3 regions of the Bartonella sp. Raccoon60 genome follow, and region 3 is predicted to be linked to each of the others. Evidence: predicted binding sites of a transcription regulator. Region 3 holds the regulator's gene; each other region holds the start of a gene.

Region 1 (10,236 bases), 340 kb from region 3:
AATGGCTTCATCCATAGTTTCAGTCAGACCATTAAATTTGCCAATATCAAGATAAACCCAACGGACGTTATCATTTTTTCCTTTTTTAGAGATCAAAACAACCTCTGTGCGTATAACACCCGCATTACCTACCATCGCGCGCCCTGGCTCGATAATTGTTTCAGGAATACGATTCCCAAAATATTTTTTCAATGCATCAAAAATGGACATACCATAGGTTTGCACTGTTGGAATATCTTTCAAATAACGTGTCGGAAAACCACCGCCCATATTCACTAATTGCAACTGAATACCTTCTTGTTCCAAAGATTTAAAAACAAAAGCTGTATCCGATAAAGCACGATCCCATGCATTCAAATCTGTCTGCTGAGAACCCACATGAAAGGAAACACCATGGGCCTGCAGACCTAAGTGATGCGCATAACGTAAGACATCAACAGCCATAGAAGGAACACAGCCAAATTTTTGCGATAACGGCCACTCTGCTCCTTCTCCATCAGTAAGAACGCGGCAAAAAACACGAGCTCCCGGTGCAGCACGAGCAACTTTTTCTACTTCCTCAAAACAGTCAATGGCATAAAGTGAAATACCAAGCGCATGCGCACGCGCAATATCGCGCTCTTTCTTAATCGTATTACCAAAAGAAATACGATTAGCTGTAGCACCTGCCGCTAAAGCCATTTCAATTTCTGCTACAGAAGCAGCATCAAAAGACGATCCTAAAGAAACAAGCAAGCGCAAAATCTCAGGTGCTGGATTTGCTTTGATTGCATAGAAAATACGTGACTGTGGAAGAGCCTTTTCAAAATTTAAATAATTTTCATGAACAACATCAAGATCAACAACCAAACAGGGCCCTTCAGAACGATGCGTTGCAAGAAAATCGCGAATACGTTGCGTTGCCATTTGCACTTCTCCCTAGGGACAAGACATCCCTAACTTTACGCCAATGAGCAGCAAACGCTGCCAATAGCAAAAAAACAAAAGACATACATCCACTCTCTCACCCGATTAAAAACAACCGGGAAGAAATAAGCATTGCATGCCACGAAAAAACAGCGCGAAAACCGCATTGTTCTACGTTGTCTGCCTTTTTGATTGGAGTTGAGAAGCCAATTCCGCACTGAAGGCAATGAGGTGTGCCTCTTTAGTTACCCCAGCATTTGAACAGCTGGAAGACACCAGAAAGGCCCGCACCGTCGTTGCTTCAAGATGTCCTCATTCTTTTGATTGGTCATAAGAATGACTGGAGCGGTTAGTTCCAGGTACCGTACCGGTTAATCCCACCATTTGAGAACCAGCGGACACCCACAGGCACGTGCGACTTTGGGCAACATCGCGTATAAAGCCAATTTTTATTCATTTCAATCATTTTTTTTAATTTTAAAACTTTTTTAACTTTTAATCAAAAAATGATGCAAAAAAGAAACAGATCACTCGGAAACAAGAACAAGCTTGTATCCTTATTATCTGTATATCTAACCATAAATTAGAGAATGTTCAGTCTTAAAATATTCTTTTTTAAAAATGATATAAAAGAAGGCTTTTATTGTTCACAATGAGGATACGCTGCACGCAATTTTAATAATTGAAATTGTCTATGACGTTCCCGAAAGCGTTGTCTATCACTTTCATCCCGCGTATTATAACAAGCATCACAAGAGACACCTTCTTCATAATGAGAGGATAGCTTATCTTCAGCACTAAGAGGGGAACGACAGGCGCGACACAATTCGCGTCCACATTCTTCGAGACCATGTCCTACAGAAACACGCTCATCAAAAACGAAACACTCTCCCTGCCACAAACTGTTTTCCTTTGGGATAGTTTCCAAATATTTGAGGATACCACCTTTTAAGTGATAAACTTGATCATAACCAAGGCTACGGACATAAGCGGTTGATTTTTCACACCGAATACCCCCTGTACAAAACATAGCAATTTTCTTTTTCTTTTTCAAATCGCTTTCATGTTTCATAATCCACTCAGGAAATTCACGAAATGTTTTAATACAAGGATCAATGGCTCCTTGAAAACTCCCAAGCGCATATTCATAATCATTCCGTGTATCGATTAAAAGTGTTTCTTCATCTTGGATAAGAGCATTCCAGTCTTCAGGTGCTACATACGTTCCAACAACTTTTAACGGATTAACATCTTCAATCCCCATTGTTACAATTTCTTTTTTTAGCCGCACCTTCAAACGATGAAAAGGCATTTTTGAAGCCCATGAATATTTAATCTCGGGCATTTGAAATGTAGGCTCTGCAGTGATAAAATCTATTAACTTTTCAATTGCACTGCAGGAACCAGCAACAGTGCCGTTGATTCCCTCTTTTGCTAAAAGAAGAGTTCCCTTAATGCCATTTGTCTGACATAAATTCAGCAAAGGCTTTTGCAATTGACTATAATGCTTCAAATCTGCAAAGCAATAAAGAGCAGCAACTTTAAATTTCTTTTCCATAACATCGACATAACGCGGGTTTTATTTAATTTCAAGAACTATTCGTCCTTTTCTTTTATATTATTCTGTCATTTGCTTCTACACGCAGAATATCTTTTTATGAAAAGAGAACACCCTTATCAAAAGAAAATGACACTATCCCAGCATCACAGCTCCTCAGTTATTATGATTATAAAGGTAATTATTTTTCCTACCCATAGGCGCATTTCAAATAAGAAAGACAGGACAAGTTATGCATATCTTCATTTTCAGCCGAAGTTGCTGATGAAATCACTCTTCTTCAAATCCTGAATTATCTCTTGTTCAAATATAATTTTTCTTACAGAAAGCTATAATAATATAAGAATACCTTACCACTTTCTGTGTTCATCTAATAAATAGAGTTCACAAAGAGAATTTATTGAAATGTTTCCTCATATCGATCGGAATGGAAAAATTAAAAAACGAATGAGCACCTTTTATTCTGTAAAACAGGTTGCTCTTTTATCCCACAAAGGCCCGTTCCACAACATAAGTCGCCGGGGCATTATTGGCTCCTTCAACAAGACCAAAGGTTTCACATATCCTAGCACAATCTTTCAGCATTGCCATCGAACCACAAATCATAACACGGTCTTCCGTAGGATTGATTTTCGGCAATCCAGTTCTTTCAAAAAAAGCACCGCTTTCCATAACAGTGGTAATGCGTCCCATATATTCTGAAGGTTCGCGGGTGGTCATAGGATAAAATTTCAACTGTTTTACATATTCACCAACTAACGGATCATGCTCTAAAGAAGCAACAAGATCTTTCGCATATGTCAGTTCATTACACACACGCGTTGTTTGAATAAGCACCACCTGGGAAAATTTTTCATATGTTTCGGGATCACGAATAAGACTTGCAAAAGGAGCAACACCTGTCCCTGTTGAAAGAAGATAAAGACGTTTTCCAGGGATAAGAGCATCAAGAACTAAAGTTCCAGTCGATTTTTTACGCATTAAAACTGTATCACCAATTTTAATTTTTTGAAGATGTTCTGTTAATGGTCCTCCTGGAACCTTGATCGAAAAAAATTCGAGCTGTTCATCCCAATATGGGCTTGCAATTGAATAAGCGCGATAAATTGGCTTTTCTGCATTCGGCAAACCAATCATAACAAATTCGCCCGAACGAAAACGAAAGCTTTCCGGACGATTAAGGCGAAATTTAAATAAATTATCCGTATAATGATGAACCTCTTGGACAGTAAGCGCAAACACATTTTCAGGAATTGGAAAATTTAAAGCAACATTCTCGATATTTGACTGAACATTGGTTGCTGATGCGCTCATAAATTCTTCCTTATATTTTGATACAACATTTAATAACACATTTTATAAATAGTATAATCCCTGCATAATCATCTACTGATATTTTTTTACAATATAAACTATTGATTCAATAGTTTATATACTGAATTAAGAATAGATATGTATTATACCATGAATGCAAAAGGAAAAAAATGGAATAACGAATAGTAAAGTCAAGTGCAACAGTAATAACTGTAATCTTATAGAATTCTGATAAAAGATATTTTGTCTCTCATTCGGCATCCATTGCATTCTTCACCAATGACTTAAATTCTTAACAAACAAGATCCAAAACACAATACTATTTTACTATTATGCTCTCTCTTCTTTTACTGACTCTGCTCATAAACTTTTGATATGAATAACTATTTTTTCAAAAAAACTTATGGAGTGCATAAAAAACAGTACAGGAAGAAAAGAAGAATATTTCTCTCTCTATAATAAAGAGCAAGTAAGAATTGGATACTTTCTTGCAAAATAAAAATGAGTATTTTGACGCTCTTTTCTCTCTCTTCCTTCCTTTTATTATTGAAAAAGAGAGCATCAGTGTAGGATGATCATTTTTTGGTATTAAACTTTTTTACAAATTCTGACTTTAAAGCCATCTGACCAATTCCAGGTATTTTGCAATCAATATTATGATTTCCCTCTACCAAACGAATATTCTTAACCTTTGTACCGCTTTTTAAAACAGATGAAGACCCCTTCACTTTAAGATCTTTAATGACCATCACGCTATCACCATTTGCTAAAAGCTGACCATTAACATCATAAACTTCAAAAGAGATAGGAAGCTTTTCATTCTTGTTTTGAGGCCACTCATGCGCACATTCAGGACAAATAAAACGACTATTGTCTTCATAAATATAAAGACCATCACACTGAGGACACTGAGGCAATTGAGCATACATCCCGCCTTTGTTCAAGAGAAATTATTGATCGTAAATCATGCATCCAATAAAACAAGAAAAAAGATCTATTGAACACAAGATATACTGAAATGAGCAAAGCAAAAATTTGTTAGCTGATTTGGTCATAAAATGAAAGAACAAGCATAAGAAAAACGGGCCAGTAGGCCCGTTTTTCTTTTATCTTTGACGAAGGCGACTTAGAAATCCATTCCGCCCATTCCGCCCATTCCACCACCGCCCATTGGAGGCATTGGTGTCTCTTTCTTTGGAAGTTCAGCAACCATTGCTTCTGTTGTGATAAGAAGGCTTGCAATCGATGCAGCATTCTGTAAAGCAGAACGGACAACTTTTACTGGGTCAACAATTCCTAAAGCAATCAAGTCACCAAATTGCCCTGTCGCGGTATTGTAACCAAACGTATCTGAATTATTTTCCAGCACCTTGCCAACAATAATTGCCGCTTCTTCACCTGCATTCATCGCGATTTGACGTGCTGGCGCTTGTAAAGCACGGCGTACAATGTGGATACCAGCCTCTTGATCAGGATTCTTTCCTTTGACAGTCAATGCATTTGCAGCACGCAAGAGTGCAGTTCCACCACCAGCAACAATACCTTCTTCTACAGCTGCTCGTGTCGCATTCAAGGCATCATCAACACGGTCTTTCTTTTCTTTCACTTCAACTTCTGTTGCACCACCAACACGAATAACGGCAACACCACCAGCAAGTTTTGCGAGTCTTTCTTGCAGTTTTTCACGATCATAGTCAGAAGTTGTTTCTTCAATCTGTGCTTTAATCTGGTTAACACGTGCAGTAATTTCAGCCTTATGCCCAGCACCATCAATAATGGTTGTGTTTTCTTTAGTGATATTAACTTTCTTTGCACGTCCAAGCATATCTAAGGTAACATTTTCAAGCTTAATGCCAACATCCTCAGAAATAACCTGACCCGATGTTAAGATAGCAATATCTTCTAACATCGCTTTACGGCGATCACCAAATCCTGGAGCTTTAACAGCAGCGATTTTCAAACCACCACGCAATTTATTAACCACGAGGGTTGCCAAAGCCTCACCTTCCACATCTTCTGCGATAATAAGGAGAGGTTTACCGGATTGCACAACTGCTTCAAGAACAGGAAGCAAAGATTGCAAATTAGACAGTTTCTTTTCGTGAATCAGGATATAAGGATCATCAAGATCAGCAACCATCTTTTCAGCATTTGTCACAAAGTAAGGAGACAAATAGCCACGGTCAAATTGCATACCTTCAACAACTTCTAATTCAGTTTCAGCTGTTTTCGCTTCTTCCACTGTGATGACGCCTTCATTGCCCACTTTTTCCATAGCATCGGCAATCATTTTCCCAATTTCAACAGCACCATTTGCGGAAATCGTTGCAACTTGCGCAATTTCTGCTGAAGTTTGAATTTTTTTTGCTTTTTTGAAAAGATTTTCAACGACTTCTTCAACAGCTGCATCAATCCCACGCTTGAGACACATTGGGTTCATCCCAGCAGCAACAGCCTTTACACCTTCTTGTACGATTGCTTGTCCTAAAACAGTAGCTGTTGTTGTTCCATCACCTGCAATGTCATTGGTCTTCGAAGCCACTTCACGCAACATTTGCGCGCCCATATTTTCGAACTTATCTTCCAATTCAATTTCTTTTGCAACAGATACACCATCTTTTGTAATACGAGGCGCGCCAAATGATTTATCAATTACCACATTGCGCCCTTTAGGGCCGAGCGTTACCTTAACAGCATTAGCAAGGATATCAACACCGCGCAATAAACGCTCACGCGCTTCACGGCCAAATTTGACTTCTTTAGCAGCCATTTAATTTCTCCTTGGAGTTGTCTTAAATAATCAAATAAAATAATTGAGAAATTGGATTAACCCAAAATTCCCATAATATCAGACTCTTTCATGATTAAGAGGTCTTCACCATTAATCTTAACTTCAGTTCCAGACCATTTGCCAAACAAGACGCGATCTCCTGCTTTCACTTCTAGAGGAACGCGCTTTCCATTATCGTCGAGAGCACCACTCCCAACCGCAATAATCTCACCCTCTTGAGGTTTTTCCTTTGCTGTATCAGGGATGATAATCCCACCAGCTGTTTTATTTTCAGATTCAACCCGACGAACAACGACACGATCGTGAAGTGGGCGGAATTGTATATTAGCCATGTTTTATATCCTTAAAACTTAATATAACTGAATTAATCTTAAGTTCCTATTAGCACTCTCTTGCGACGAGTGCTAACAATAAAACAAATATAAAAATGCCTTGTTACAATGTCAAGGGTTCTCAATAAAAATTAATCTGCACCTTTTTGTCGTCCTCCGTTTTCTCTCGTGGAAAATTTGAGCAATAGTCTTGTTAACTGTTTTCCATTATAAAAAATTTTAGCACTTAATTTTTCTTTGATTAATCTATAGTATAAAAAACTTAAATGAATCATCATAGGGGTCGTCATGCTTACAACTCGTCAAGAAACTGATAGTTTTGGAACAATCGCCGTACGTAATGATCGTTATTGGGGAGCACAAACGGAACGTTCCCTTCATCATTTTAATATAGGGATAGAAAAACAACCCTTGACCGTAATTTATGCCTTAAGTCTTATTAAAAAAGCCGCAGCTCTCGTTAATATGGAAAAAGGCAAACTTCCGCAAAATATCGGGCAAACGATTGTTACCGCAGCTGATGAAGTCCTTGCAGGAAAATTCGATGCTCATTTTCCTCTTTCTGTTTGGCAAACAGGCTCCGGCACACAAAGCAATATGAATGTCAATGAAGTCATTGCCAACCATGCTAATGTCCTTTTGGGAGGAGCTCTTGGAAGCAAAACACCAGTTCACCCGAATGATCATGTGAATATGAGCCAATCCTCTAACGATTCCTTTCCCACAGCCTTACATATTGCCACCACACTGCAAACACGCCAACATCTGTTACCAGCTCTTGATGCCCTTATTGCGAGCCTACAGAAAAAAGAAAAAGAATTTACCGACATCATCAAAATCGGGCGAACCCATACTCAAGATGCAACACCTCTTACATTAGGACAAGAATTTTCAGGCTATCGTACCGCTCTAGAAGCCAATCGCACACGAATTGAAACAGCACTCACCGATGTTCAAATGCTTGCTCAAGGAGGCACAGCCGTCGGAACAGGTCTCAATGCTCCATCGGGCTTTGATAAAGCATTTGCCGAAACAATAAGCACTCTTACAGGGATCCCTTTCAAAACCGCTCATAATAAATTTGAAGCGCTCGCTCATCACGGAGCTCTTACGCATTTTCATGGCAGCCTCAATGCCTTAGCAGCTGACCTGTTCAAAATTGCCAATGACATTCGTTTCTTAGGATCGGGACCTCGTTCAGGATTAGGTGAGTTGAACCTTCCAGAAAATGAGCCAGGTTCTTCTATCATGCCGGGAAAAGTCAATCCAACACAATGTGAGGCTTTGACCATGGTTGCTTGCCAAGTCTTTGGCAACCATAGCTGCATCACATTTGCTGCCAGCCAGGGACATTTTGAACTCAATACCTATAAGCCAGTTATTGGATATAATGTATTGCAATCACTTAATCTTTTAGGAGATTGTATGCGCTCTTTTGAGACATATTGTATCCAAGGATTACAAGCAAATAGAGAGCATATTCACGCTTTGATGGAACGTTCTCTCATGTTGGTTACTGCTCTTGCTCCAGAAATTGGATATGAAAAAGCCGCTGAAATTGCTAAAACAGCCTATAAAAATGGGACAAGTCTCCGTGAAGAAGCTTTAAAAGCAGGTGTTTCTGCTGCTGATTATGATCGACTTGTTGATCCTCAAAAGATGATTCATCCACAATAAGAGAAGAATTATTGCCAAAAAAAACGTTTATGTAATAATATCGGGCTGTTCTCGTCCTAAATGATGTTTGATTTTTAACACCTCAAAAGCAGCTTGCTTTAAAGGATGAAGAGCTTGTTGTGGATCTTGATTATGCTTACGGGGATCTCCCTCATACTGTTCAAGATAAAGCCGAACAAGAGCTCCTGTTGTTCCCGTCCCAGAAAGACGAACCACTAAACGTGCCCCATTGTCAAAAAAAATACGGACCCCTTGCCGTATACTCACACTATGATCAATGGGGTCATGATAAATAAAATCATCGGCTTTTTCGACCGTTAATCCAGCTACTTTTGTTCCTAGCTCTGGTAAGCATGCGGATAATTGTTCTACCATTGCAAAAGCTTTGTGGGACTCCACCTCTTCATAATCATATCGTGAAAAATAAAAACGTCCATAGGTACGCCAATGCTGTTGAGCAATTTGCGCCACTGTTTTTTTTGTAACAGCAAGAAGATTCAACCAGAATAAAACAGCCCATAATCCATCCTTTTCGCGCACATGATCCGACCCTGTGCCAAAGCTTTCTTCCCCACAAAAAGTTATTTTTCCAGCATCAAGGAGTGTTCCGAAAAATTTCCACCCCGTTGGCGTTTCAAACAAATTCAATCCTTTTTTCTCTGCAACACAATCGACAGCACGCCCAGTTGGCATAGAGCGTGCAACGCCCACAAGACCTCGTCGATATCCTTTAATTAAAGAAGCATGATCAGCCATAATCGCAAGAGAATCAGAAGGAGTGATAAATTGTTGGCGACCAATAATAAGATTACGATCTCCATCGCCATCAGAAGCAGCTCCCAAGTCAGGCCCTTTCTCTGACATTAATAAATCATATAAATCCTTAGCATGAACCAAATTCGGATCTGGATGTTTGCCACCAAAATCCGGTAAAGGCGTTCCATGAACAACTGTTCCTTCAGGAAATCCTAAGCATTTTTCAAAAATTTCTTGCGCATAAGGGCCCGTCACAGCATGCATTGCATCAAACCGGAAGTTTAATCCCTCAGAAACCGCTTGAGCAATACACTCAAAATCAAAAATTTCCTGCATCAGCGCACTATAATCTGCAACGGGATCGATCACATCAACCTGCATAGACCCAATAAATACCGTTCCTTGCCTATCTAAATCGATCTCTGAAACGTCAACAATTTTATAAAAAGACAAATGTTGTGATGCAGCAAAAATAGCATTACACAAAGAAGTAGGTGCTGGTCCCCCATGAGAAATATTATATTTTATCCCGCAATCACCCTGTTCTCCTCCAGGATTATGACTTGCCGAGAAAATAATACCACCATGAGCATGATACTTGCGAATAAGATGCGAAACAGCAGGTGTAGATAAAATCCCGCCTTTACCGACTTTAATAAATCCAACACCATTGGCAGCAGCCATTTTTAACACGATCTGAATAAGCGTCCGATTTAAATAGCGTCCATCTCCTCCCAAAATGAGCAATTTTCCCTTAAGAGGTCCCACAGTATTAAAAATAGATTGAATAAAATTTTCAACATAATGAGGCTGTTGAAAAGTCGATACCTTTTTGCGCAAACCAGACGTTCCAAGCTTTTGATCTTTAAAAGCCGTTGTCGAAATAATATTCACCGTCATGA
Region 2 (10,236 bases), 310 kb from region 3:
TACAAGGATCAATGGCTCCTTGAAAACTCCCAAGCGCATATTCATAATCATTCCGTGTATCGATTAAAAGTGTTTCTTCATCTTGGATAAGAGCATTCCAGTCTTCAGGTGCTACATACGTTCCAACAACTTTTAACGGATTAACATCTTCAATCCCCATTGTTACAATTTCTTTTTTTAGCCGCACCTTCAAACGATGAAAGGCATTTTTGAAGCCCATGAATATTTAATCTCGGGCATTTGAAATGTAGGCTCTGCAGTGATAAAATCTATTAACTTTTCAATTGCACTGCAGGAACCAGCAACAGTGCCGTTGATTCCCTCTTTTGCTAAAAGAAGAGTTCCCTTAATGCCATTTGTCTGACATAAATTCAGCAAAGGCTTTTGCAATTGACTATAATGCTTCAAATCTGCAAAGCAATAAAGAGCAGCAACTTTAAATTTCTTTTCCATAACATCGACATAACGCGGGTTTTATTTAATTTCAAGAACTATTCGTCCTTTTCTTTTATATTATTCTGTCATTTGCTTCTACACGCAGAATATCTTTTTATGAAAAGAGAACACCCTTATCAAAAGAAAATGACACTATCCAGCATCACAGCTCCTCAGTTATTATGATTATAAAGGTAATTATTTTTCCTACCCATAGGCGCATTTCAAATAAGAAAGACAGGACAAGTTATGCATATCTTCATTTTCAGCCGAAGTTGCTGATGAAATCACTCTTCTTCAAATCCTGAATTATCTCTTGTTCAAATATAATTTTTCTTACAGAAAGCTATAATAATATAAGAATACCTTACCACTTTCTGTGTTCATCTAATAAATAGAGTTCACAAAGAGAATTTATTGAAATGTTTCCTCATATCGATCGGAATGGAAAAATTAAAAAACGAATGAGCACCTTTTATTCTGTAAAACAGGTTGCTCTTTTATCCCACAAAGGCCCGTTCCACAACATAAGTCGCCGGGGCATTATTGGCTCCTTCAACAAGACCAAAGGTTTCACATATCCTAGCACAATCTTTCAGCATTGCCATCGAACCACAAATCATAACACGGTCTTCCGTAGGATTGATTTTCGGCAATCCAGTTCTTTCAAAAAAAGCACCGCTTTCCATAACAGTGGTAATGCGTCCCATATATTCTGAAGGTTCGCGGGTGGTCATAGGATAAAATTTCAACTGTTTTACATATTCACCAACTAACGGATCATGCTCTAAAGAAGCAACAGATCTTTCGCATATGTCAGTTCATTACACACACGCGTTGTTTGAATAAGCACCACCTGGGAAAATTTTTCATATGTTTCGGGATCACGAATAAGACTTGCAAAAGGAGCAACACCTGTCCCTGTTGAAAGAAGATAAAGACGTTTTCCAGGGATAAGAGCATCAAGAACTAAAGTTCCAGTCGATTTTTTACGCATTAAAACTGTATCACCAATTTTAATTTTTTGAAGATGTTCTGTTAATGGTCCTCCTGGAACCTTGATCGAAAAAAATTCGAGCTGTTCATCCCAATATGGGCTTGCAATTGAATAAGCGCGATAAATTGGCTTTTCTGCATTCGGCAAACCAATCATAACAAATTCGCCCGAACGAAAACGAAAGCTTTCCGGACGATTAAGGCGAAATTTAAATAAATTATCCGTATAATGATGAACCTCTTGGACAGTAAGCGCAAACACATTTTCAGGAATTGGAAAATTTAAAGCAACATTCTCGATATTTGACTGAACATTGGTTGCTGATGCGCTCATAAATTCTTCCTTATATTTTGATACAACATTTAATAACACATTTTATAAATAGTATAATCCCTGCATAATCATCTACTGATATTTTTTTACAATATAAACTATTGATTCAATAGTTTATATACTGAATTAAGAATAGATATGTATTATACCATGAATGCAAAAGGAAAAAAATGGAATAACGAATAGTAAAGTCAAGTGCAACAGTAATAACTGTAATCTTATAGAATTCTGATAAAAGATATTTTGTCTCTCATTCGGCATCCATTGCATTCTTCACCAATGACTTAAATTCTTAACAAACAAGATCCAAAACACAATACTATTTTACTATTATGCTCTCTCTTCTTTTACTGACTCTGCTCATAAACTTTTGATATGAATAACTATTTTTTCAAAAAAACTTATGGAGTGCATAAAAAACAGTACAGGAAGAAAAGAAGAATATTTCTCTCTCTATAATAAAGAGCAAGTAAGAATTGGATACTTTCTTGCAAAATAAAAATGAGTATTTTGACGCTCTTTTCTCTCTCTTCCTTCCTTTTATTATTGAAAAAGAGAGCATCAGTGTAGGATGATCATTTTTTGGTATTAAACTTTTTTACAAATTCTGACTTTAAAGCCATCTGACCAATTCCAGGTATTTTGCAATCAATATTATGATTTCCCTCTACCAAACGAATATTCTTAACCTTTGTACCGCTTTTTAAAACAGATGAAGACCCCTTCACTTTAAGATCTTTAATGACCATCACGCTATCACCATTTGCTAAAAGCTGACCATTAACATCATAAACTTCAAAAGAGATAGGAAGCTTTTCATTCTTGTTTTGAGGCCACTCATGCGCACATTCAGGACAAATAAAACGACTATTGTCTTCATAAATATAAAGACCATCACACTGAGGACACTGAGGCAATTGAGCATACATCCCGCCTTTGTTCAAGAGAAATTATTGATCGTAAATCATGCATCCAATAAAACAAGAAAAAAGATCTATTGAACACAAGATATACTGAAATGAGCAAAGCAAAAATTTGTTAGCTGATTTGGTCATAAAATGAAAGAACAAGCATAAGAAAAACGGGCCAGTAGGCCCGTTTTTCTTTTATCTTTGACGAAGGCGACTTAGAAATCCATTCCGCCCATTCCGCCCATTCCACCACCGCCCATTGGAGGCATTGGTGTCTCTTTCTTTGGAAGTTCAGCAACCATTGCTTCTGTTGTGATAAGAAGGCTTGCAATCGATGCAGCATTCTGTAAAGCAGAACGGACAACTTTTACTGGGTCAACAATTCCTAAAGCAATCAAGTCACCAAATTGCCCTGTCGCGGTATTGTAACCAAACGTATCTGAATTATTTTCCAGCACCTTGCCAACAATAATTGCCGCTTCTTCACCTGCATTCATCGCGATTTGACGTGCTGGCGCTTGTAAAGCACGGCGTACAATGTGGATACCAGCCTCTTGATCAGGATTCTTTCCTTTGACAGTCAATGCATTTGCAGCACGCAAGAGTGCAGTTCCACCACCAGCAACAATACCTTCTTCTACAGCTGCTCGTGTCGCATTCAAGGCATCATCAACACGGTCTTTCTTTTCTTTCACTTCAACTTCTGTTGCACCACCAACACGAATAACGGCAACACCACCAGCAAGTTTTGCGAGTCTTTCTTGCAGTTTTTCACGATCATAGTCAGAAGTTGTTTCTTCAATCTGTGCTTTAATCTGGTTAACACGTGCAGTAATTTCAGCCTTATGCCCAGCACCATCAATAATGGTTGTGTTTTCTTTAGTGATATTAACTTTCTTTGCACGTCCAAGCATATCTAAGGTAACATTTTCAAGCTTAATGCCAACATCCTCAGAAATAACCTGACCCGATGTTAAGATAGCAATATCTTCTAACATCGCTTTACGGCGATCACCAAATCCTGGAGCTTTAACAGCAGCGATTTTCAAACCACCACGCAATTTATTAACCACGAGGGTTGCCAAAGCCTCACCTTCCACATCTTCTGCGATAATAAGGAGAGGTTTACCGGATTGCACAACTGCTTCAAGAACAGGAAGCAAAGATTGCAAATTAGACAGTTTCTTTTCGTGAATCAGGATATAAGGATCATCAAGATCAGCAACCATCTTTTCAGCATTTGTCACAAAGTAAGGAGACAAATAGCCACGGTCAAATTGCATACCTTCAACAACTTCTAATTCAGTTTCAGCTGTTTTCGCTTCTTCCACTGTGATGACGCCTTCATTGCCCACTTTTTCCATAGCATCGGCAATCATTTTCCCAATTTCAACAGCACCATTTGCGGAAATCGTTGCAACTTGCGCAATTTCTGCTGAAGTTTGAATTTTTTTTGCTTTTTTGAAAAGATTTTCAACGACTTCTTCAACAGCTGCATCAATCCCACGCTTGAGACACATTGGGTTCATCCCAGCAGCAACAGCCTTTACACCTTCTTGTACGATTGCTTGTCCTAAAACAGTAGCTGTTGTTGTTCCATCACCTGCAATGTCATTGGTCTTCGAAGCCACTTCACGCAACATTTGCGCGCCCATATTTTCGAACTTATCTTCCAATTCAATTTCTTTTGCAACAGATACACCATCTTTTGTAATACGAGGCGCGCCAAATGATTTATCAATTACCACATTGCGCCCTTTAGGGCCGAGCGTTACCTTAACAGCATTAGCAAGGATATCAACACCGCGCAATAAACGCTCACGCGCTTCACGGCCAAATTTGACTTCTTTAGCAGCCATTTAATTTCTCCTTGGAGTTGTCTTAAATAATCAAATAAAATAATTGAGAAATTGGATTAACCCAAAATTCCCATAATATCAGACTCTTTCATGATTAAGAGGTCTTCACCATTAATCTTAACTTCAGTTCCAGACCATTTGCCAAACAAGACGCGATCTCCTGCTTTCACTTCTAGAGGAACGCGCTTTCCATTATCGTCGAGAGCACCACTCCCAACCGCAATAATCTCACCCTCTTGAGGTTTTTCCTTTGCTGTATCAGGGATGATAATCCCACCAGCTGTTTTATTTTCAGATTCAACCCGACGAACAACGACACGATCGTGAAGTGGGCGGAATTGTATATTAGCCATGTTTTATATCCTTAAAACTTAATATAACTGAATTAATCTTAAGTTCCTATTAGCACTCTCTTGCGACGAGTGCTAACAATAAAACAAATATAAAAATGCCTTGTTACAATGTCAAGGGTTCTCAATAAAAATTAATCTGCACCTTTTTGTCGTCCTCCGTTTTCTCTCGTGGAAAATTTGAGCAATAGTCTTGTTAACTGTTTTCCATTATAAAAAATTTTAGCACTTAATTTTTCTTTGATTAATCTATAGTATAAAAAACTTAAATGAATCATCATAGGGGTCGTCATGCTTACAACTCGTCAAGAAACTGATAGTTTTGGAACAATCGCCGTACGTAATGATCGTTATTGGGGAGCACAAACGGAACGTTCCCTTCATCATTTTAATATAGGGATAGAAAAACAACCCTTGACCGTAATTTATGCCTTAAGTCTTATTAAAAAAGCCGCAGCTCTCGTTAATATGGAAAAAGGCAAACTTCCGCAAAATATCGGGCAAACGATTGTTACCGCAGCTGATGAAGTCCTTGCAGGAAAATTCGATGCTCATTTTCCTCTTTCTGTTTGGCAAACAGGCTCCGGCACACAAAGCAATATGAATGTCAATGAAGTCATTGCCAACCATGCTAATGTCCTTTTGGGAGGAGCTCTTGGAAGCAAAACACCAGTTCACCCGAATGATCATGTGAATATGAGCCAATCCTCTAACGATTCCTTTCCCACAGCCTTACATATTGCCACCACACTGCAAACACGCCAACATCTGTTACCAGCTCTTGATGCCCTTATTGCGAGCCTACAGAAAAAAGAAAAAGAATTTACCGACATCATCAAAATCGGGCGAACCCATACTCAAGATGCAACACCTCTTACATTAGGACAAGAATTTTCAGGCTATCGTACCGCTCTAGAAGCCAATCGCACACGAATTGAAACAGCACTCACCGATGTTCAAATGCTTGCTCAAGGAGGCACAGCCGTCGGAACAGGTCTCAATGCTCCATCGGGCTTTGATAAAGCATTTGCCGAAACAATAAGCACTCTTACAGGGATCCCTTTCAAAACCGCTCATAATAAATTTGAAGCGCTCGCTCATCACGGAGCTCTTACGCATTTTCATGGCAGCCTCAATGCCTTAGCAGCTGACCTGTTCAAAATTGCCAATGACATTCGTTTCTTAGGATCGGGACCTCGTTCAGGATTAGGTGAGTTGAACCTTCCAGAAAATGAGCCAGGTTCTTCTATCATGCCGGGAAAAGTCAATCCAACACAATGTGAGGCTTTGACCATGGTTGCTTGCCAAGTCTTTGGCAACCATAGCTGCATCACATTTGCTGCCAGCCAGGGACATTTTGAACTCAATACCTATAAGCCAGTTATTGGATATAATGTATTGCAATCACTTAATCTTTTAGGAGATTGTATGCGCTCTTTTGAGACATATTGTATCCAAGGATTACAAGCAAATAGAGAGCATATTCACGCTTTGATGGAACGTTCTCTCATGTTGGTTACTGCTCTTGCTCCAGAAATTGGATATGAAAAAGCCGCTGAAATTGCTAAAACAGCCTATAAAAATGGGACAAGTCTCCGTGAAGAAGCTTTAAAAGCAGGTGTTTCTGCTGCTGATTATGATCGACTTGTTGATCCTCAAAAGATGATTCATCCACAATAAGAGAAGAATTATTGCCAAAAAAAACGTTTATGTAATAATATCGGGCTGTTCTCGTCCTAAATGATGTTTGATTTTTAACACCTCAAAAGCAGCTTGCTTTAAAGGATGAAGAGCTTGTTGTGGATCTTGATTATGCTTACGGGGATCTCCCTCATACTGTTCAAGATAAAGCCGAACAAGAGCTCCTGTTGTTCCCGTCCCAGAAAGACGAACCACTAAACGTGCCCCATTGTCAAAAAAAATACGGACCCCTTGCCGTATACTCACACTATGATCAATGGGGTCATGATAAATAAAATCATCGGCTTTTTCGACCGTTAATCCAGCTACTTTTGTTCCTAGCTCTGGTAAGCATGCGGATAATTGTTCTACCATTGCAAAAGCTTTGTGGGACTCCACCTCTTCATAATCATATCGTGAAAAATAAAAACGTCCATAGGTACGCCAATGCTGTTGAGCAATTTGCGCCACTGTTTTTTTTGTAACAGCAAGAAGATTCAACCAGAATAAAACAGCCCATAATCCATCCTTTTCGCGCACATGATCCGACCCTGTGCCAAAGCTTTCTTCCCCACAAAAAGTTATTTTTCCAGCATCAAGGAGTGTTCCGAAAAATTTCCACCCCGTTGGCGTTTCAAACAAATTCAATCCTTTTTTCTCTGCAACACAATCGACAGCACGCCCAGTTGGCATAGAGCGTGCAACGCCCACAAGACCTCGTCGATATCCTTTAATTAAAGAAGCATGATCAGCCATAATCGCAAGAGAATCAGAAGGAGTGATAAATTGTTGGCGACCAATAATAAGATTACGATCTCCATCGCCATCAGAAGCAGCTCCCAAGTCAGGCCCTTTCTCTGACATTAATAAATCATATAAATCCTTAGCATGAACCAAATTCGGATCTGGATGTTTGCCACCAAAATCCGGTAAAGGCGTTCCATGAACAACTGTTCCTTCAGGAAATCCTAAGCATTTTTCAAAAATTTCTTGCGCATAAGGGCCCGTCACAGCATGCATTGCATCAAACCGGAAGTTTAATCCCTCAGAAACCGCTTGAGCAATACACTCAAAATCAAAAATTTCCTGCATCAGCGCACTATAATCTGCAACGGGATCGATCACATCAACCTGCATAGACCCAATAAATACCGTTCCTTGCCTATCTAAATCGATCTCTGAAACGTCAACAATTTTATAAAAAGACAAATGTTGTGATGCAGCAAAAATAGCATTACACAAAGAAGTAGGTGCTGGTCCCCCATGAGAAATATTATATTTTATCCCGCAATCACCCTGTTCTCCTCCAGGATTATGACTTGCCGAGAAAATAATACCACCATGAGCATGATACTTGCGAATAAGATGCGAAACAGCAGGTGTAGATAAAATCCCGCCTTTACCGACTTTAATAAATCCAACACCATTGGCAGCAGCCATTTTTAACACGATCTGAATAAGCGTCCGATTTAAATAGCGTCCATCTCCTCCCAAAATGAGCAATTTTCCCTTAAGAGGTCCCACAGTATTAAAAATAGATTGAATAAAATTTTCAACATAATGAGGCTGTTGAAAAGTCGATACCTTTTTGCGCAAACCAGACGTTCCAAGCTTTTGATCTTTAAAAGCCGTTGTCGAAATAATATTCACCGTCATGAAATAATATTCGCCGTCATACTGACACCTGCAAAGCATAATGACTTAATTGAAACATGAATACTCCCTTAAAATTGATTATTAATTTCTCTTGACGCAAACATAAAATACCTGCAAATTAAAGAAACTATACGACATCCTTAAAGATAAAACAAAACTCAAAATTGTCGGAAATACCCTTCTTATATAAAGCACAGGAGTGCAATCATGTTTAGAAAAAAAGTTCCCAATGTTACCTTCCACACACGTGTTCGTGATGAATCAGTGAGTGGCGATAATCCTTATCGGTGGCAAGATGTCAACAGCGACACTTATTTCAAAGGAAAACGGGTTATTCTTTTCTCCCTGCCCGGAGCCTTTACACCTACTTGCTCAACTTTTCAACTTCCTGATTTTGAAAAACTCTATGATGAATTTAAAAAAGTAGGTATTGATGAAATTTATTGCGTTTCCGTAAATGATGCTTTCGTTATGAATGCATGGGGAAAAGACCAAGGCATTAAAAATGTGAAACTTATTCCCGATGGATCGGGTGAATTTACACGGAAAATGGGAATGTTGGTTGCCAAAGATAATATCGGTTTTGGTATGCGGTCATGGCGCTATGCTGCTGTGATTCAGGATGGCATAATTGAACAATGGTTTGAAGAGCCAGGCATATCAGACAATTGTGCCACAGATCCTTACGAAGTCTCCTCACCACAAAATATTTTAAAGATCCTACAAGGGTAATTGTAGCGGTTATTTTCCCACCCGATTTTTCTCTCCCTTCCCTTATTTTTTATATAAAAAAGGGAAGGGACTTTTAAGTTTTTTCCGTTCCTAAAGATTTTATGATTTTTGAGCCTTAAAGATTCTATGATCTTTGAGAAATGAGAATATTTTGAACTGTTTGAACGAGTTGATCTTCATCGACAGTTATTTGTGCTGGTCGACTCTCACGCCATGTTTGATTATCTTTAATTTCGTGGGATAAACGTGCTCCCTCGACCAAATCTTTGATCTGAATTTTTCCTTCTTGGCGCTCTTGTGCCCCCTGAATAACTACACACGGCGCACGACGCCGATCAGCATATTTCATCTGTGCTTTAATCCCTGATGCACCTAAATAGAGTTCAGATCGAATCCCCGCTTGGCGTAAACGCATGACCATTTTTTGATAGCGTACGAGAGCTTCTGGTTCTTTATCCATCATTAAAACCACAACGGGACCTATCGTTTCCTTCACAGGAAGTTTGCCAAGATTTTGCAAAGCAGATATCAAACGTGAAACACCAACAGAAAAACCTGTTGCTGGAATATTTTCCCCACGAAAGCGAGCAACCAGCCCATCGTAACGTCCCCCTCCACCAACAGATCCAAACACAACTTTTTGCCCATCATCATTAAAAATATCAAAAAGTAGAGCAGCTTCAAAAACAGGTCCTGTATAATATTCTAATCCTCGCACAACTGATGGATCAATTTTGATACGGTTCTGATAGCCATTTTCAGCAAAAATCGCTTGCATTTCTTCAAGCTCACAGAGACCTTCAAGCGCTTGATCACTATGCTCAACCATCTTTTTCAGATTATCAATTGTCTCCTCAGCTGTCTTAGCACTAACAGCCATCAAAGCAAGAACACACTCAATTTCTTTGTCCTTTAGTCCCGCTCCTTTGGTAAAATCACCACTTTCATCCAAACGCCCCTGCCCTAAAAGCAAGCGAACCCCTTCTGAACCAAATTTATCGAGCTTATCAATAGCTCTCAGAACAGTTAAGCGTTTCTCCTCCTGCTCCTTTCCGCCAAGACCAATCAATCCCAAAACGCCGTCCAAGATCTTCCGATTATTCAAACGAATAACATAATCTTCCTGCTGAATCCCTAATCTTTCTAGACTATCTGCTGCCATCATGCAGATTTCTGCATCAGCCAACACCGTTGGTGCCCCAACAATATCGGCATCAAATTGCACAAATTGTCGAAAACGTCCTGGTCCTGGCTTCTCATTCCGAAAAACTGGCCCATAACGA
Region 3 (10,236 bases):
CGTAAGCTAAAGCCGCTGCTGTAGGCTCATTGATAATCCGTAAAACCTCAAGCCCAGCAATTTTACCAGCATCTTTAGTAGCTTGGCGCTGTGCATCATTAAAGTAAGCAGGGACAGTAATGACAGCTTGCTCAACCTTTTCACCCAAATAGGACTCGGCAGTTTCTTTCATCTTTTGCAAAATCATTGCTGAAATTTGTGATGGAGAATATTTTTTACCTGCTTCCTCAACCCATGCATCGCCATTGTCACCTTTAACAATTTTGTAAGGTACAAGCGCTTTATCTTTTTCAACCATAGGATCATCAAAACGACGCCCAATCAAACGTTTAACTGCAAAAACTGTCCCTTCAGGATTTGTAACCGCTTGCCGTTTAGCAGGTTGTCCAACAAGCCGTTCTCCACTATCAGTGAAAGCAACAACTGAAGGTGTTGTCCGCGCTCCTTCTGAGTTTTCAATAACCTTTGAATTCGTGCCATCCATAACAGAAACACAGGAGTTAGTTGTTCCCAAATCAATACCAATTACTTTTGCCATATTTTAATCTCCACTCAGCAAGCTGTCTAAATCTTTATCAAGCAATCTTTATCAAGCATTTTTCTTTGACAGCTCCTTATCACATTTTATATCTTACATTAATTTTAAATTAAACAAATAATAAATTGAGAATCATAACAAGCTTGTTTCTTGGTATATAAGAATATCTCTTGATCCCTACAAGAGAATAACGAAAGAAACATCACTAAAATAAAAATTTACCCTTAATACCTTCATTTCAAAACCATTTTTACAGCATAAAATTAAATAGAATACTGTATTCCTCTTACAACTCTTATAAAAACATGAATTTATAATAAAATTATCAAGGATAGAATTAGTTTTTAGCTTTTTCTTTTTCTTCTCATAGCTATAAAAAATATCAAGTAAATATTCGTTACAAAAAATAGTTCATCGCAAATTATTATATATAATCATATTTGATTATAATGTGATCTATATTGAGACAAAGCGTTTTTTATTTTAATTATATTGTTAAAGACATTTTTTAAAATTTGCAGAAACATAAAATTAAATCGTTTGTCTTTATAATCTCTTATAATTATTTTTAGTTGTTTAACCAATATGTACATACTTTTCACTCTCTCATAAATCAATATAATGCAAACAACACTCTCCTTTATTTTGAATAAAGTTCTTGCTCTAAATAAAAAAGCATTTATATAAAAGGAAGATAAAAAAGAGGACCAAATAATCATGACTTTTATTACCAAAAGAATAAAAGATTTCTTTATATATAACACCACTGTAAAATACTTAAACAAAAATAATATTCTGAATCTCTTGTGTGTTTTTATTTTTATAGCTTGTCCCTCAGCTACAAACGCCCACCAATATAAACTCGGTAATTTGGAAATCATTGACCCTTGGACACGTACAACAGCTAAAAATGCAAAAGTGGGTAGTGGTTATCTTTACATTATTAATCATAGCGATACTCCTGACCAGTTGATTGCCATTTCGACAAATAGAGCAAAAGAAACAGAAATTCATTCTATGTCAGTAACTAATAATATTATGCAAATGAAAAAGATACCAAATGGCATTGAAATTCCAGGAAAGGGTGAAATCATCCTTAAACCTGGCGGTAATCATATTATGTTTATAGGGCTTTCAAAACCATTTCAACACAATGAAAAAATTAATGCAAAATTAATTTTTGAAAAAGCAGGAATAATCGAAGTTGACTTTTTGGCCAAAACAACAGGAGCAACATTTCCTTCTAAATAAGTTTTTTCGTAATTATTTAATTTGATTATGTTAAAATTCCCAATATTTCACTTTCTTATAAGATGTATACTTTTGTAAAAAGTCCTATTATCTTTCATTTATCACTGTAAACAAAACAACACTTTGCAAATAATCATTCATTATCTCCCTTTTAATCTTAATATTCCTTTTTCTATCTCAAGTTGAAATTTATCAAATGTACCTTCAAAATTGTTTCCTTTTTCGCAAAAAGTGCACTTTTTTGATATTATTATAAACTATTATTTTAAATAACAGATAGATAAATTGAATAAACTTACTCTATTTTTTTAGGCAGAAACAGAGTAAAATTTGATAAAAAACATCTTAATAAAAATTTTATATCGAAAAAAGGGATCTTAATACGCACACAAGCATTACAAAATTGTAAAGAAAAATAACCTTTGCTACAAAACAAAAGGTTCTTGTCTTTGCTACAATTTGTTCCATATTTGTTTTGCAAATAAAATGTGAACTCCCATATATATAATATGAAAGGTTCGCTTCTATAGTGAGAAAGGTTTAAGAAACCATGAAAGATACTCCAACCGTCACCCAAACGATTGTACTGGTTGACGATGATTGTAATATTTTAACATCTTTATCTTTTGCCCTTGAAACAGAAGGTTATCGGGTTGAAAGTTATACAGATGGATCAGCTGCACTTAAAAACTTAACACTTCACCCTCCACATTTAGCTATTTTTGATATTAAAATGCCACGAATGGATGGTATGGAGCTTTTGCGCCGTTTGCGTCAAAAATCTGATCTTCCAGTTATTTTTCTAACCTCTAAAGACGATGAAATTGATGAACTTTTTGGTCTCAAGATGGGAGCTGATGATTTCATTACAAAACCTTTTTCTCAACGTCTTCTTATTGAGCGAGTAAAAGCTGTTTTGCGTCGTTCTAATGCTCGCAACCAACCACTTCCGGTAGGCACAACACCAGCTTCTTCTCTCAAACGTGGTGATCTTGTTATGGACCAAGAACGCCATATATGTACATGGAAAAACAAACCTGTTATATTAACAGTTACAGAGTTTTTAATTCTGCAAACTTTAGCGCAACGGCCAGGAGTTGTTAAAAGTCGTGATGCTTTAATGGATGCTGTCTATAACGATCAAATTTATGTAGATGATCGTACCATTGACAGCCACATTAAGCGTTTGCGTAAAAAATTTAAACAAGTAGATAATGATTTTGCAATGATTGAAACGCTTTATGGTGTAGGTTACCGTTTTCATGAAGTATGAAACCATTTTGCCACAATAGGTTAAACGGCGAAGAACTCGATGAGAAAAAATACTCTACTAAATAAATCATCAAATAATACTTCTCCGATACAGCTTTCTATGTTTTTTCATTTGTATTTTCAGATACAGCGACTTTTGAGACAATTGTTCTTTTCCAGTCTCACACGCCGTATTGTGATTTTAAATCTTGCTGCCCTTGGTATTCTAGTTATAAGTATTTTGTATCTTAACCAATTTCGTAATGGTTTGATTGAAGCAAAAATTGAAAGTTTACGCACCCAAGGAAAAATTATTGCTGGAGCTATTGCTGCTTCTGCAACAATAGACACAAACTCTATTTTAATTGACCCTCAAAAACTGTTGGAATTACAAGCTGGAGAAAGTGTTACACCAATGCTTCAATCCACTGATACTTGGGATTTTCCCATTAATTCCGAACAAGTTGCTCCACTTTTACGACGTCTTATTACACCAAAAACAACAAGAGCACGGATATATGACCGTGACGCAACTTTGCTTCTTGATTCACGTGTTCTTTATTCGAGTGGTGAGGTTTTTACTTATGATTTACCTCCTATCCAAACAAAACAAAATTTATGGGAGCACTTAAAATTATTGTTTTTTAATACACTCTATGGCAACGGTATTGCTGTTGATAGAAGACAAGCAAAAGATAATGAAGCTCTTCATCCTGAAGTTTATCTAGCATTAAATGGCTCTTCTGCCACTGCTAAACGACGTAACAGGCAAGGTCAATTAATTGTTTCAGTTGCTGTACCTGTTCAACGTTATCGTGCAGTCGTTGGTGCTCTTTTGCTTTCAACTATTGGTACAGACATTGATGATATTGTGGAAAGTGAAAGATTAGGAATTTTTAAAATCTTTGCCGTTGTTGGAAGTGTTTTCTTGGTTCTTTCTCTATTTTTAGCTCATACTATTGCGCATCCACTAAGTAAATTATCTTCCTCCGCTAATCGCGTGCGTCATGGTCGCAGTAAGAGAATAACAATTCCTGATTTTTCAAAACGTGAAGATGAAATTGGTCGTCTTTCTACCTCTATTCGTGATATGACCAACGCTCTTTATACACGCATTGAAGCCATTGAACGTTTTGCAGCCGATGTAAGTCATGAATTAAAGAATCCTCTTACCTCGCTGCGCAGTGCCGTTGAAACATTACCACTGGCTAAAAATAAAGCACAACAGACACAATTACTTGAAATTATCCAACATGACGTGCATCGCCTTGATCGTTTAATTACCGATATTTCTGACGCATCGCGATTAGATGCAGAACTTGTTCGCGAAACTGCTAAAATAGTTGATATGGGTTCATTGTTAAAAAGCCTTATTCAAGCTATTCGTGAAATCCATTGTAATAAACAAAATATTGATATTAATTTGAATATTATTCCACGAATTAATGGCAAACCTTACCTAATTGTAGGGCATGAATTACGTTTAGGGCAGGTGATTTCCAATCTCATTGAAAATGCACGTTCTTTTGTACCTCGTAAAAATGGTAAAATTTGTATTACAATGAAAAATAATGCTTCAAATCTCATTTTAACTGTCGAAGACAATGGACCAGGTATTCGTTCAGAAAATATTGAACGTATTTTTGAACGTTTCTATACTGATCGGTCAGGCAAAGATGCTTTTGGGAAACATTCAGGTCTTGGCCTTGCAATTAGTCAGCAAATCATTGAAGCTCATAATGGAACTCTCATGGCTGAAAATATTATTGATCCCAAATCTAAAAAAGAAAAAATTGGTGCTCGATTTATTATCACCCTTCCACTTACCAAATAATTTCCCTTTCAAATGAAAAAGAAAATAATAATTTTCTATACTCATTTAGGTACAAAACAAGAATAATTAATTATAAATCCTCGTAAAATCAAATAATATGCAAAGATATTTTTAAATTGAAAATTAAGAAATAAGTGAAAGAGTTTAAATTCTTTATAATACAACTAATAGCTGCAGATCTCAATTAATTGAAAGCCTAAGAACTTTCTCAAATAATCTCATCGTTTTTATATCTTGAATCTCAAGTATAATTTTTTGCATAAAAGGCTCTACAAAATAATTGAATTGTTTTATATCTTCAAAATCGGAATAGTTTTAAACCATTCAATGCAATACTTTATACGAATGTAGATTTAAAAATTGGCATTTCACGATAAAATTTTTTTCCAATATATTTACACCGTTTCAGATTCAACAGAAACTTCTTTTACTGCCCCCTTAGTTACGCCAACTATTGCCGGGCGTAAGACACGTTCACCAATAATATAACCTGCTTGAACAACTTGTTGAACAGTGTTTTCTGGCACATCAGCATTGGGAATTTCAAACATTGCTTGATGGAAATGAGGATCAAATTTTTGTCCTTCTGGATCAATTTTTTTGACCCCATGACGCTCTAAAGCTGTCATCATTGCACGCTCGGTCATTTCAACACCTTCCACTAATGTTTTCAAACCGGAATTATTCTCACCTGCATCTTTTGGAATTGCTGCCAATGCGCGATGCAAATCGTCAGAAACAGACAACATATCACGAGCAAAATTAGCAATTGAATATGCTTTAGCATCAGCTACATCACGAGCTGTTCGACGTCGAAGATTTTCCATATCTGCTGCAAGACGTAAAATTTGATCTTTTAGCTGCTTATTTTCATCCTGCAAAATAACCAAAGGGTCAGCAGACTGAATTTCCTCTACCTCAGCATTTGGGTCACTTTCTCCCTCATGTATCTTTAAAAACTCATCAGAATCTTGTTTAAGTACATCACAATCAATTGGATTCTTCAAATCACAATTTTCAAATGAAGCATCAGCAAATTTGTTCTTTTCATCAAACATAAAAATTCTATTCCTTCATAAAATTTATACTCCTGATATCGAAATTTTTCAAACAAAAATCAAGAGCTTTTTACTTATCGGTTAGCACAATGATCGCTCCTAAGACAACATTCAACTATGCTAACGTAATAATTGTGATACAAGTTGAGCTGTATAATCAACCATAGGGACAATCCTTGCATAATTAAGACGTGTTGGTCCAATAACACCTACAGCACCAATGACTCTTTTCTGTGTATCACAATAAGGGGCTACCACTAAAGAAGAACCAGAAAGTGAAAATAATTTATTTTCTGAACCAATAAAAATACGCACTCCTGATCCTTCATCTGCTAAATCAAGTAACTGCGCCATGCTTTCACGTGTTTCAAGGTCATCAAACAAATATCTCAGCCGCTCTAAATCTTCTCCTGCCTTCACATCTTCAAGTAAGTTGCCCCGCCCCCGAACAATAAGATGTATTTTATTATCTGAATCTTCCCCTCCCCAGAGAGCTAAACCAGTTTCAACAAGATGTTGAGACAATTGATGAAGAGCAGCTCGTGTCTCTGAGCATAAACGTGCAACTTCTGCTTTTGCTTCATTAAGTGTACATCCCTGTATATGAGCATTGAGAAAATTTGTTGCTTCTGTCAATTGTGCATGAGTCACACCTTCTGGTAACTGAATAATACGATTCTCAACATCGCCTTTTTGTGTCACTAAAATTGCAAGAGCGTGTTCTCTATCAAGACGTACAAACTCGATATGTTTCAGTGTACCTTCCTGTTTCGTTGCGAGAACCAATCCTGCTCCTCGTGAAAGATCCGAAAGAATTTGACTTGCTTGAATTAAAAAATGTTCAACTGATTGTGCATTACCAACTTCTTTAACTTTATTTTCAATGTTTTCACGTTCCTCGGTTGGTAAATCACCTACTTCCATAAATGCATCAACAAAAAATCGCAAACCTGATTGTGTTGGCATTCTCCCTGCAGACACATGCGGCGCATAAATTAAACCAAGATGCTCAAGATCACTCATTACATTGCGAATTGTTGCAGGTGATAACGTTTGTTGTAAAAGGCGCGAAAGATTACGTGAACCCACCGGTTCACCATCATTAAGATAAGCCTCAACAATATGACAAAAAATATCACGTGAACGCTTATCAAGATTTTTTAAGGAGTCATCAAGGGATATTTTCTTCATCACAACTGTTTCACTATTTTAAAAATCCTTCTTTATTATATAAGATTATATAAGTTTTTCAAAGATATGGTCAAATAATCTAAATACAGTGCAAAAAATATATCGAATATCTATTACAATAATACCATTATTAAATATGAATAATCACCTAAAAATAAATATAAAAATATGCAGAATTATGTCTCATGAAAATAAAAAATAATTCTTTTTATAATTATCGAACTGATGACAAATACAGCTCATTGTACTCTGCAATAAATTTTTAAAAATCATTTGAAATTTATTCTTTACGATATATAAAATATTAATCCATGCTATAAAAATTTACAAATTAAAATTGATATCAATTTTATTATTTAATGAATCAATACATTGATATAAAAAATTTAAGCAACTACTAAAAAATTTTAATGATGTTGCATTGTTTCGTTGTATGCGAATTGTCAAAATCACTGTTACCAATTTTTATTCTATAAATAAACGCTGAGTTAAACCGAGATTATTGCCTTATTTCAGGAAACATACACATGAGAAATATCACAATCAAAAAACTTATTATTGCTACGCATAACACTGGTAAACTCCATGAAATTACCACATTGATTGCTCCTTTTGGTATAACAACACAATCGGTAAAAGAACTTGGCTTGCCCGAACCAAAAGAAACAGGAACAACATTCGAAGAAAATGCTTATATCAAAGCTTTTGCAGCCGCAAAAGCCACAAATTTTCCTGCTTTATCTGATGATTCCGGCATGGAAATAGACGCCTTAAATGGTGCACCCGGTGTTTATACAGCTGATTGGGCTCTCCAACCCGATGGTACACGTGATTTTGTAAAGGCTATGCAAAAAGTAGAAAATGAATTACAAAAAGTTGACCCTCTGAAAAAAAATCAACGTAAAGGTCGATTTATATCGGTTGTTTGCCTTGCATATCCCGATGGACATGCGGATTATTTTCGCGGTAGTGTTGAAGGTACATTCATTTGGCCACCACGAGGAAATAAAGGTTTTGGCTTTGATCCTATTTTTTTACCTGATGGATACGAAAATACCTTTGGTGAAATGTCAACAGAACAAAAACACAGTTGGAAACTTCATGGTCAAACTCCTCTTTCGCATCGCGCACGGGCCTTTAAACTCTTTGCGGAAAATCTTTTAGTTCTCTCATGACGAAACCCTTTGGCATTTACATTCATTGGCCATTTTGCACGAGCAAATGTCCTTATTGTGATTTTAATTCATATGTTCGTATAAATGGAGTAGATCAACCCCGTTTTGCAAACGCTTTTGAACGTGAAATAACAACACAAGCTAAGGAAATAGGCCCTCGCCACATTACAAGCATTTTTATTGGAGGAGGAACACCTTCCCTTATGGCACCTCAAACTGTTGATCGTTTATTACAAGCTGTCGCAAAAAACTGGACAATCGATGACAAAGCTGAAATCACACTTGAAGCTAATCCTTCTAGTGTAGAAGCAAATCGCTTCCGTAGTTATCAGTTAGCAGGTGTTAACCGTTTATCTTTAGGTGTACAAGCACTCAATGATAAAGCATTACAACAACTTGGTCGTCTCCATAACGTTAAGCAAGCTCTTCATGCTATTAATTTAGCACGTGAAATTTTCCCACGTTTATCTTTTGACTTAATTTACGCACGCCCCAAACAAACACTTAAACAATGGGAAACTGAACTTTTGCAAGCCATTAATTTGGCCGCAGACCATCTCTCTTTATACCAACTCACCATAGAAGATGGAACAACCTTTAAAAAGCTTCATGCAGCAGGAAAACTGATCCTACCAGCCTCAGAGCAAGCAGCAAATCTTTATACTCTTACCCAAGAAATAACCACTATGTATGGTCTTCCAGCCTATGAAATATCAAATCATGCGATTCCTGGTGCTGAATCGTGCCATAATCTCCTTTATTGGCGTTATCATGAATATGCAGGTTTTGGTCCAGGTGCCCATGGACGTTTTATTAAGCAGTCACTAAAAAATTCCTCTTTTTTTTCAGAAACATTTCCATCCAAAATTGAAAATCATAGCCGGTATGTCACAATAAACGAAAAACATCCCGAAAATTGGCTTGAGTTAGTAGAAACCAAAGGTCACGGTTGTATTGACGCAGAACGCTTGTCTCAAGAACAACAAGCCAATGAAATGCTACTCATGGGTATGCGTCTTTCAGAAGGACTTGATCTAGCACGCTATGAAACTTTAAGTTGCCAAAGTTTATCGCGAAAAAAACTGATCCGTTTACAACAACAAGGATTAATTGAAATAACGGACAAACAACATTTAAAAGCCACAACAACCGGACGCATTCTTCTTGATCATATTATTGGTCAATTAGCAAACTAAAATCTTTAAAGTTTCATCTTATCATGTCACTAAAATAATCACCACTCTATTTACGCAAAAAAATCGGTGATAAAACGTTCATAAATAGAAGTTAGATTTTCTATAGCATCAAGAGTCACACATTCATCGACCATATGCATAGTTTGCCCTGGCAAACCAAATTCAACAACCGGACAATAGTCTTTAATAAAGCGCGCATCCGATGTGCCACCAGAAGTCGAATACTCTGGAATATTTCCTGTTACACTTTTAATAGCATTCGACAAAATTCCAATTAATTTATCATTTTTGGTCAAGAAAACACCCCCTAAACCATATATCCATTCAAGCTGATAATATGGTACTTGATCATTTTCAGAGTGTACAGAAGCAAGGCGCTTCTCAATTTCAGCAACGAGTGTTTCTTTTGTCCAAAGATCATTATAACGTATATTAAAGCGAATAACTGTTTGTGCTGGTATAATATTTACAGACAAATTTCCTGTATCAATACTTGTCAATTCTAAATGACTTGCTTGAAAATCCTTTGTTCCTTGATCCAAAGCAGTTTGTGTCAACGCTTGAATAAGCTTACTTGCTAAAGGCAATGGATTTGCTGCTCGCTCGGGAAAAGCAACATGACCTTGGCGACCTTTAATCGTAATAATACCAGAAATCGATCCTCGCCGTCCAATTTTGATCATATCACCAACAATATTGACGCTTGTTGGCTCACCCACAATAGCCGCATTCCATTTTTCAC

What was found. Region 3 encodes HrcA, which represses chaperone genes, less so after heat shock. Its sites were predicted from a motif close to GTTAGCACTCNCNNNNNGNGAGTGCTAAC; they were not measured.
Region 1: groES (co-chaperone GroES) is a predicted target of HrcA. The motif match lies at 6,950-6,978, and genes of this name have one in related genera.
Region 2: groES (co-chaperone GroES) is a predicted target of HrcA. The motif match lies at 4,937-4,965, and genes of this name have one in related genera.

What each region holds. Positions count from the first base shown of each region.
Region 1 covers NZ_CP019786.1:1,200,828-1,211,063, forward strand. The annotation lists gene Bra60_RS05300 (type III PLP-dependent enzyme) at 1-906, opposite strand, end outside; gene trhO (oxygen-dependent tRNA uridine(34) hydroxylase TrhO) at 1,547-2,464, opposite strand; gene Bra60_RS05310 (ferredoxin--NADP reductase) at 2,948-3,778, opposite strand; gene Bra60_RS05315 (zinc ribbon domain-containing protein YjdM) at 4,354-4,707, opposite strand; gene groL (chaperonin GroEL) at 4,905-6,548, opposite strand; gene groES (co-chaperone GroES) at 6,605-6,901, opposite strand; gene fumC (class II fumarate hydratase) at 7,190-8,578, shown strand; gene Bra60_RS05335 (alpha-D-glucose phosphate-specific phosphoglucomutase) at 8,606-10,234, opposite strand.
Region 2 covers NZ_CP019786.1:1,228,576-1,238,811, forward strand. The annotation lists partial or broken gene trhO (oxygen-dependent tRNA uridine(34) hydroxylase TrhO) at 1-453, opposite strand, end outside; partial or broken gene Bra60_RS05425 (ferredoxin--NADP reductase) at 936-1,765, opposite strand; gene Bra60_RS05430 (zinc ribbon domain-containing protein YjdM) at 2,341-2,694, opposite strand; gene groL (chaperonin GroEL) at 2,892-4,535, opposite strand; gene groES (co-chaperone GroES) at 4,592-4,888, opposite strand; gene fumC (class II fumarate hydratase) at 5,177-6,565, shown strand; gene Bra60_RS05450 (alpha-D-glucose phosphate-specific phosphoglucomutase) at 6,593-8,221, opposite strand; gene Bra60_RS05455 (peroxiredoxin) at 8,429-8,953, shown strand; gene hisS (histidine--tRNA ligase) at 9,078-10,236, opposite strand, start outside.
Region 3 covers NZ_CP019786.1:1,536,938-1,547,173, reverse strand. The annotation lists gene dnaK (molecular chaperone DnaK) at 1-538, opposite strand, end outside; gene Bra60_RS06800 (copper chaperone PCu(A)C) at 1,253-1,789, shown strand; gene Bra60_RS06795 (response regulator transcription factor) at 2,340-3,062, shown strand; gene Bra60_RS06790 (sensor histidine kinase) at 3,102-4,874, shown strand; gene grpE (nucleotide exchange factor GrpE) at 5,270-5,932, opposite strand; gene hrcA (heat-inducible transcriptional repressor HrcA) at 6,053-7,123, opposite strand; gene rdgB (RdgB/HAM1 family non-canonical purine NTP pyrophosphatase) at 7,651-8,298, shown strand; gene hemW (radical SAM family heme chaperone HemW) at 8,295-9,494, shown strand; gene dapE (succinyl-diaminopimelate desuccinylase) at 9,545-10,236, opposite strand, start outside.